Regions from separate parts of the Streptosporangium brasiliense genome, predicted to be linked through region 2. Evidence: riboswitches for the same ligand, from Rfam matches in the RefSeq annotation. Region 2 holds a riboswitch; the other holds the start of a gene.
What was found. A riboswitch is a leader RNA that binds a small molecule or an ion and turns the genes downstream of it on or off. The one in region 2 is predicted to bind glycine.

Region 1: linked by a shared signal. The riboswitch ahead of gcvT (glycine cleavage system aminomethyltransferase GcvT) and the one ahead of gcvP (aminomethyl-transferring glycine dehydrogenase) in region 2 are both predicted to bind glycine.

Annotation. Positions count from the first base shown of each region.
Region 1 is NZ_JAUSRB010000001.1:124,852-129,221, reverse strand. It holds gene J2S55_RS00615 (aldehyde dehydrogenase family protein) at 1-120, shown strand, start outside; gene J2S55_RS00610 (3-oxoacyl-ACP reductase) at 126-890, shown strand; gene J2S55_RS00605 (gamma-glutamyl-gamma-aminobutyrate hydrolase family protein) at 1,032-1,727, shown strand; glycine riboswitch at 1,815-1,913, shown strand; glycine riboswitch at 1,914-2,008, shown strand; gene gcvT (glycine cleavage system aminomethyltransferase GcvT) at 2,042-3,127, shown strand; gene gcvH (glycine cleavage system protein GcvH) at 3,127-3,516, shown strand; gene J2S55_RS00590 (L-serine ammonia-lyase) at 3,596-4,370, shown strand, end outside.
Region 2 is NZ_JAUSRB010000002.1:7,986,101-7,990,470, forward strand. It holds gene gcvP (aminomethyl-transferring glycine dehydrogenase) at 1-1,956, opposite strand, end outside; glycine riboswitch at 2,114-2,205, opposite strand; gene J2S55_RS45720 (MerR family transcriptional regulator) at 2,221-2,841, opposite strand; gene J2S55_RS45725 (bifunctional nuclease family protein) at 2,986-3,456, opposite strand; gene ftsR (transcriptional regulator FtsR) at 3,536-4,186, opposite strand; gene J2S55_RS45735 (double zinc ribbon and FHA domain-containing protein) at 4,213-4,370, opposite strand, start outside.

The sequences.
Region 1 (4,370 bases), on a different contig from region 2:
AGCGTCCGCTACTGGACCCCGTTCGGCGGCTTCAAGCAGTCCGGCCTCGGCCGGGAGCTGGGCCCCGACGCCCTGACCGCGTTCACCGAGACCAAGAACGTCTTCATTTCGGAGGATTGACAGCCATGCAGCGTTTGCAGGACCGGGTCGCCGTCATCACCGGCGCGGGCAGCGGGATCGGCCTGGCCACCGCCCGCCGGTTCGCCCAGGAGGGCGCCCGCGTCGTGTGCGTGGACCTGGACGAGGCGAGCGGGTCGGCGGCCGCGGCCGAGGTGGACGGCCTGTTCGTCAAGGCCGACGTCACCAGCGAGGAGGACGTCGTCCGGATGTTCCGGACCGCCTTCGACACCTACGGCAGCGTGGACATCGCCTTCAACAACGCGGGCATCTCGCCGCCGGAGGACGACTCGATCCTGGAGACCGGGATCGACGCCTGGCGCCGGGTCCAGGAGGTCAACCTCACCTCGGTCTACCTGTGCTGCAAGCACGTCATCCCCTACATGCGGCGCCAGGGCAAGGGGTCGATCATCAACACCGCGTCCTTCGTGGCCGTGATGGGCTCGGCCACCAGTCAGATCTCCTACACCGCCTCCAAGGGCGGGGTGCTGGCCATGTCCCGCGAGCTCGGGGTGCAGTTCGCCCGCGAGGGCATCCGGGTCAACGCGCTCTGCCCGGGGCCGGTCAACACGCCGCTGCTGCAGGAGCTGTTCGCCAAGGACCCCGAGCGGGCGCAGCGCCGCCTGGTGCACATCCCCACCGGCCGCTTCGCCGAGGCCTCCGAGATCGCCGCGGCGGTGGCGTTCCTGGCCTCGGACGACGCGAGCTTCATCACCGGCTCGGAGTTCCTGGTGGACGGCGGCATCTCGGGCGCCTACGTCACCCCGCTGTGACCGCCGCGGCGCCCGGCGGCGGCCAGGACCGCCCGCGGAAGGGCCCCGGCCGTGTCTGCCCGCCCCAGCCCCTCCACGCCCGATAACGTGCCGGGACGTGGGCAGACGCCCCACGTCCCGGCGTCCGGCAAGAAAGAGATCATGTCCCGTCCCGTCATCGGCATCACCTGCTACATCGAGCCCGCCACGTTCACCGTCTGGGAGATGCCCACCGCGCTCCTGCCGTACGGCTACGTCGACCACGTGGCCCGCGCCGGCGGGCAGCCGGTGATCCTGCCGCCGGTGGGCGACCCCGCCGCGCTGGCCGGGCGCCTGGACGGGCTGATCCTGGCCGGCGGCGGGGACGTCGACCCGGCACGGTACGGCCAGGCCCCGCACGAGCGGACCGGCCACGTCCGCGGCTTCCGCGACGACGCCGAGTTCGGGCTGGCCCACGCGGCCCTGGAGCGCGGCATCCCGCTGCTGGGAGTCTGCCGGGGCCTGCAGGTCCTCAACGTCGCCCTCGGCGGCAGCCTGCGCCAGCACCTGCCCGACGAGGTCGGCCACAGCGGGCACGCCCCGGCCCCCGGCCGCTTCGGCCGGATGCCGGTACGGCTGACCCCCGGGAGCCAGATCGCCAAGATCCTCGACACCGAGACCGCGGACGTGGCCCACTACCACCACCAGGCCGCCGACCGGCTGGGCGCGGGCCTGACCGTGACCGCCCACGCTGAGGACGGCACGGTCGAGGCCGTGGAGCTGGAGGGCCACCCGTTCGCCCTCGCCGTCCAGTGGCACCCCGAAGCCGACGACGAGTGCCCGCTGTTCGAGGAACTGGTACGGCGCAGCCGCCCCTGACCGGCGCGGCCGCCCCGGCGGCGAGAACACGCGCCCGGGGGATTTCGCTCGGCCGGTGCGGGCGGTTAGGCTGGTCACGACACCGATGAATCCCGCGCGGGAGAGCGTCCTGACATCCAGGCCAGGACCCCTGAAGGAGCAAGCCCTCCCCGCGAACCTCTCAAGGCAAAGGACCGTGCGGGTAGGTGGCCTCTGGAAAGCAGGTCTCACGGCCTCGCCGAAGGTGAAAGTCCGGTAAAAACCGGGCGAAGCTCTCAGGCATCGATGACAGAGGGGGAGGATGCTCTCATCTGACCCCTGCCTGAGGTGCGAACATGTCCCGACCTACGCCGCTGCGCGGTGTCCACGAGGCCCTCGGCGCGACGCTGACCGATTTCGCGGGCTGGCTGATGCCGCTGCGCTACGGCAGCGAGTCCACCGAGCACAACGCGGTCCGCCAGGCGGCGGGCCTGTTCGACCTGTCCCACATGGGCGAGATCTTCGTGACCGGCCCGCAGGCCGGCGAGGCCCTCGACTACGCGCTGGTGGGCTACCTGTCCGCCCTTGAGCCGGGCCGCGCCCGCTACACGATGATCGTCTCCCCCTCCGGCGGCGTGCTGGACGACCTGATCGTCTACCGCCTGGCCAACGAGGAGTTCATGGTCGTCGCCAACGCCTCCAACTACCCGCGGGTCGCCGCCGAGCTCACCGAGCGCGCCAAGTCCTTCGACGCCGCCGTGGACGACCGCTCCGAGCAGTACGCGCTGGTCGCCGTCCAGGGCCCGCGCTCGCGCGCCATCATGGGCGAGGTCACCGACGCCGACCTCGACGGGCTGAAGTACTACGCCGGCCTGCCCGCCACCGTGGCCGGCCGCGAGGCCCTCATCGCCCGCACCGGATACACCGGCGAGGACGGCTTCGAGCTGTTCGTCGCCGCCGCCGACGCCGAGCCGCTCTGGGCCGCGCTCACCGAGGCGGGCGCGGCGCACGGGCTGCTGCCGGCCGGACTGTCGGCGCGCGACACCCTCCGCCTGGAGGCGGGCATGCCGCTCTACGGCAACGAGCTGTCGGCCGATCTCACTCCGTTCGACGCGGGGCTCGGCCGTGTGGTGAGGTTTGACAAGCCGGGCGATTTCGTCGGCCGGGCCGCCCTGGAGCCTCTCAAGGACGTCCCGCCGACCCGTCGCCGGGTCGGACTGGTCGCGACGGGCCGCCGGGTGCCCCGGCACGGGTATCCGGTGGTCTCCGAGGACGGCGCCGTCGTCGGCGAGGTCACCAGCGGGGCCCCCTCCCAGTCACTGGGCCGGCCCATCGCCATGGCCTACGTGGACAACGACCTGTCCACCGGCCTGGCGGTGGACATCCGGGGTAGTCGCGAACCGGTCGACGTCGTCGACCTGCCTTTCTACAGGAGGAAATAATGAGCAGCATTCCCGATGACCTGCACTACACCAAGGAGCACGAGTGGATCGCGGGCATCGATGACGGCCTGACCCTCACCGTGGGCATCACCGCCTACGCCGCCGAGGCACTGGGCGACGTTGTCTACGTGCAGGTCCCCGAGGTCGGGGCGACGGTCGCCGCCGGCGAGGCCGTCGGCGAGGTCGAGTCGACCAAGTCGGTGAGCGACATCTTCGCGCCGGTGGGCGGTGAGATCGTCGAGGTCAACCAGGCCGTCGTGGACGACCCGTCCCTGGTCAACAGTGACTCCTACGGTGATGGCTGGCTGTTCCGCGTCCGTCTTGAGGGCGACGCCGACGACCTGCTGTCCGCCGAGGAGTACGCCGCGCTCACCTCGGGTGAGTCCTGAAATTTCTCCTCTTGCGCCGTGATCACGCGCACCACCGGGTGCGCGTGGTCACGGCGATGTGAAGGCAAGGACCAGATCAATGGCGATCAGCGTCTTCGATCTCTTCAAGATCGGAATCGGCCCGTCCAGCTCGCACACCGGCGGGCCGATGGCCGCCGCGCACAAATTCGCCCGCGGCCTGGAGCAGGACGGGCTCCTGGAGAAGACCGCCCGGGTCGAGGTGATCCTGTACGGCTCACTCGGACTGACCGGCAAGGGCCACGGCAGCGACAAGGCCGTCCTGCTGGGCCTGTCGGGTGAGAAGCCCGAGCTCGTGGACGTCGACACCGTCGACGACCGGCTGGCCGCCATGCGCGCCTCCGGGACGATCTCCCTGTACGGCTCCCGCGAGATCCCCTTCGTGGTCGGCGAGCACCTCGTGTTCGAACGCAAGATCTCGCTGCCGCACCACCCCAACGGCATGCGCTTCACCGCCTTCTCCGAGACGGGCGAGCAGCTCCGCGAGAAGGTCTACTACTCGGTGGGCGGCGGCTTCGTGGTGGACGAGAACGCCACCGGCGCCGACCGGATCAAACCCGACGACACCGTCCTGCCGCACCCCTTCACGACGGCCGCCGAACTGCTCGCCCACTGCGCGGAGACCGGCCTGTCGATCTCCGGGCTGATGCTGGAGAACGAGAAGGCCTTCGGCCGCTCGGAGCAGGAGATCCGCGACCAGCTGCTGCACCTGTGGCGGGTCATGGCCGAGTGCGTCCGGCGCGGCACCGCCAAGGAGGGCGTGCTGCCCGGCGGGCTGAAGGTCAGACGCCGGGCCCACCAGCTCCACCGGCGGCTGCAGAGCGAGTCCCCGGAGA
Region 2 (4,370 bases):
GCCGTGCGTGGAGGGGTAGGTCACCATGATGGCGGCGAGCTGGTCGCGGTGCTTGTCGATCTTGGCGTCGAGGTCGGCGAGGTCGACGTTGCCGTTGTCGTCACAGGCGACCACGGCGACGCGCATGCCCGCCATGACGGCGCTGGCGGCGTTGGTGCCGTGCGCCGAGGACGGGATCAGGCAGACGTCGCGTCCGGACTCGCCACGCGCCTTGTGGTAGGCGCGGATGGCCAGCAGACCGGCGAACTCGCCCTGGGAGCCGGCGTTGGGCTGGATCGACACCGCGTCGTAGCCGGTGACCTCGGCCAGCCAGCCCTCCAGCTCCTTGATCAGCTCCAGGTAGCCCCCGACCTGCTCCTCCGGGGCGTAGGGGTGCAGCCCGGCGAACTCCGGCCAGGTGATCGGCTCCATCTCGGTGGTCGCGTTGAGCTTCATGGTGCACGAGCCCAGCGGGATCATCGACCGGTCGAGCGCGATGTCCTTGTCCTGGAGCCTGCGCAGGTAGCGCAGCATGGCCGTCTCGGAGCGGTGGCTGTGGAAGACCGGGTGCGTCAGGTAGTCGCTGGTGCGCGCCAGCTCGACGGGCAGCGCGTCGTGCGCGGCGGCGTCGAGGTCGGTCAGGACCGCGCCGCTGACCTCGAAGGCGGCCAGGACCTGCTCCAGGTGGATGAGCTCGGTCTTCTCGTCGCAGGTGACGCCCACGTGGTCGGCGTCGACCAGGCGCAGGTTGACCCCGTTGTCGCGGGCGGCGGCGACGATCTGGGCGGCGCGGCCGGGCACGCGGGCGAGCACGGTGTCGAAGAAGTCGTCGTGCACGACCTCGACGCCGCCGTGGCGCAGGCCCGCGGCGAGCACGACGGCGTGCCGGTGGATGCGCCGGCCGATCCGGCGCAGCCCCTCGGGGCCGTGGTAGACGGCGTACATGCCCGCGATCACCGCGAGCAGGACCTGCGCGGTGCAGATGTTGCTGGTCGCCTTCTCGCGGCGGATGTGCTGTTCGCGGGTCTGCAGCGCGAGCCGGTAGGCGGGGCGCCCGTCGGCGTCCTGGGAGACGCCCACCAGGCGGCCCGGCATCTGCCGCTGCAGGCCGTCACGGACGGCCATGTAGGCCGCGTGCGGGCCGCCGAAGCCCAGCGGGACGCCGAAGCGCTGCGAGGAGCCGATCGCGATGTCGGCGCCGAACTCGCCGGGCGCGGTGAGCAGGGTGAGGGCGAGCAGGTCGGCGGCGGCGACCACCTGGGCGCCGCGCGCGTGGGCGGCCTCGGCGATGGAGCGGAAGTCCCTGACCCGGCCGCTGGCGCCCGGATACTGCACGAGCACGCCGAAGCACTCGGGCAGCTCGCCGGTGAAGTCGCTGTCGACCAGCTCGATGCCGAGCGGCTCGGCCCTGGTGCGCAGCACGGCCTTGGTCTGCGGCAGCGCGTCGGCGTCCACGACGAACACGTTCGACGCGGCGCGGCCGGCGCGGCGGGCCAGCGTCATCGCCTCGGCGGCGGCGGTGGCCTCGTCCAGCAGGGAGGCCCCGGCGACGTCGAGCGCGGTCAGGTCGGAGACGACCGTCTGGAAGTTGATCAGGGCCTCCAGCCGGCCCTGGGAGATCTCCGGCTGGTAGGGCGTGTAGGCGGTGTACCAGCCCGGGTTCTCCAGGAGGTTGCGCCGGATGACGGCCGGGGTGATCGTGTCGTGGTAGCCCAGGCCGATCATCGAGGTGAGCACGGCGTTGCGCCCGGCCAGGGTGCGCAGCTCGGCGATGGCCTCGGGCTCGCTCGCCGCCGGGGGCAGGCGGAGCCGGTCCTTGGCCCGGATCGCCTCGGGCACGGCCACCGCGACCAGGTCGGCGGTGGAGGCGAATCCGACCGCCTCGAGCATGCGGGTCTGGTCGGCGTCCGCGGGCCCGATGTGGCGGGTGGCGAACGGCGGAGGGGTGAGCTCGCTGAGCGGTGACAGATCGGTCATGGAAAGCCTCCCGAGGCGGTGGAGACCGGCGCTGGGCGCGGGCGTATGCCGGATCTCCCCCTCTGTCATCTCGACCTGAGAGCTTCACCTCCCCAGCGGGGAGGCTTTCACCGTCGGTGAGATACGTCTGGCGGACGCACCTGCTTTCCAGAGTCGCCTCGTCCGTGCGGTACAGGGTGCCTGAGAGATTCCGGGGAGGTTGCTCCTTCGGCGCCCCGATCATGTCGGGGTCTCTCCCGCACAGGGTCAGCAGCAGAGCTAACTTTACCCCGTGCGCCGAGCCCTGCGACGACGGGCCAGCTCATCTGCGTGGTGATCGCCTAAAGGGCCCTGGCCGGCCTCCGCCCGCTCACCGGGGAGATCCGCCAGCGAGCCCTCGACCTCCTGCCACACCCGGCCCAGGGCGATGCCGAAGACTCCCTGCCCGCCCTGGAGCAGGTCGATGACCTCGTCGGGCGAGGTGCACTCGTAGACGCTCACCCCGTCGCTCATCAGCGTGATCTGGGCGAGGTCGCTGACGCCGCGGTCGCGCAGGTGCTGTACGGCGATGCGGATCTGCTGGAGGGAGACACCGGTGTCGAGCAGCCGTTTGACGACCTTGAGCACCAGGATGTCGCGGAAGCCGTACAGTCGCTGGGAGCCGGAACCGTGGGCGGCCCGCACGGTGGGCTCGACCAGTCCGGTGCGCGCCCAGTAGTCCAGCTGCCGATAGGTGATATCGGCCGCCGCGCAGGCGGTGGGGCCTCGATATCCGATGTCGGCGGGCGTCTTCACCGGCTGCCCGTCGAACAGCAGACCCTCTTCACCCGCGCGCTGACGTGCCGACTGGCGCCGTTCCGGGTCATCCTGATCGGCGTTTCTACCCTCGCCGCTGCTGACCGCCACGCGGACCTCCGGCTTTCTCTCATCCCGCGGCCTGATCTGGGGGTTTACGCACAGCCGTGGGTTTCACTTGCACCGTAGGACTGGGGCCAAGCTCAGTCAACGACCCCACCCGGCGCGTCGTGAAGCGTAAATGCACCGAAATTCCTACCCTGCGCGACCGAAGTCCTCGGGCGTGATTGTGTCAAGGAACTCCCTGAACTTCTCCACCTCGTCCTCCTGGTCGTCGGGGATGATCACCCCGGCCTCCCGGACCACGTCCTCGCTGGCGAAGATGCGCGCACCGGTGCGCAGTGCCAGGGCGATCGAGTCCGAGGGGCGGGCACTCACCTCGACCCCGTTGGAGAACACGAGATCGGCAAAGAAGATCCCGTCGCGGAGGGCGACGATGTTCACCGTGCTCAGCCGGACGCCGAGCGCGTCGAGAACGTCACGGAACAGGTCATGGGTCAGGGGCCGCGGAGGCGGCTCCTCGGCCTGAGCCATGGCGATCGCGGTCGCCTCTGTCATGCCGATCCAGATTGGCAGATAACGCTCCCCATGTGCCTCCTTCAGCAGAACAATTGGCTGGTTGGAGGGCATCTCAACCCGAACGCCCACGACCTCCATCTGCAACACGGGCTGCTCCGTCTTCGCTGGATTCCGACCGGTTTGTTCAACGTAACACTCGTGGGGGTACGAGTGCCTGGTCAGGTTGTCACCGGCCCAGCACCCCACGCACGCCGGAACGTACCAGCGAGGCGTGCAATTCCAGCAGGAGGCCGGAAATCTCCCGGGCGGTCTCGTCGGCCTGGTCGATGGCGCCCGGCCCGCGGCGGCGCAGCAGCGGGGCGATGGCCTGTTCCACCAGCCCGGCCTCGCGCTCGGCCGCGGCCTTGACCGCCCGCAGATGGCGGGCGTGCAGTCCGAAGGCGGCCAGCGCGCCGACGCTGCGGGCCACGGCCAGGGCCTCGGCGTCGTAGTAGCGGGCGACCGCGGCCAGCAGGCCGTAGTCCTCCAGCTCGGTGAGGGCCTCCTCGCTGAGCTCGGCGGCGGCGAGCAGTTCCTCACGGGTGAGGCGGACCTGGGAGGGCGCGTCGTCGGGGACGGCGCGCGGGCGGGCCACCGGCCGTTCCTCACGGTCGGCGGCCTCGAGATGATCTTTGATCACGCGCAGCGGCAGGTAGCGGTCACGCTGCTCGCTGAGGATGTAGCGGAGCCGCTCGACGTCGGCGTAGGAGAATTTGCGGTAACCGGAGGGACTGCGCTCCGGCTCGATCAACCCCTCGCCCTCCAGGAAACGGATCTTGGAGATGCTGACATCGGGGAACTCGCCCTGCAGGAGGGCGAGCACCTCCCCGATGCTCATGTGCGCACGAGCGGCCTGCGAGCTCATCATCCTCCAGCGGCGCCACGGGTGAGGAAGACCAGGCGGAACTTGCCGATCTGGACCTCGTCCCCGCCGTACAGCGGGACCTCCTCGATCCGCTCGCGGTTGACGTAGGTGCCGTTCAGGCTGCCGACGTCGCGGACGGTGAAGACCCCGCCGCCAC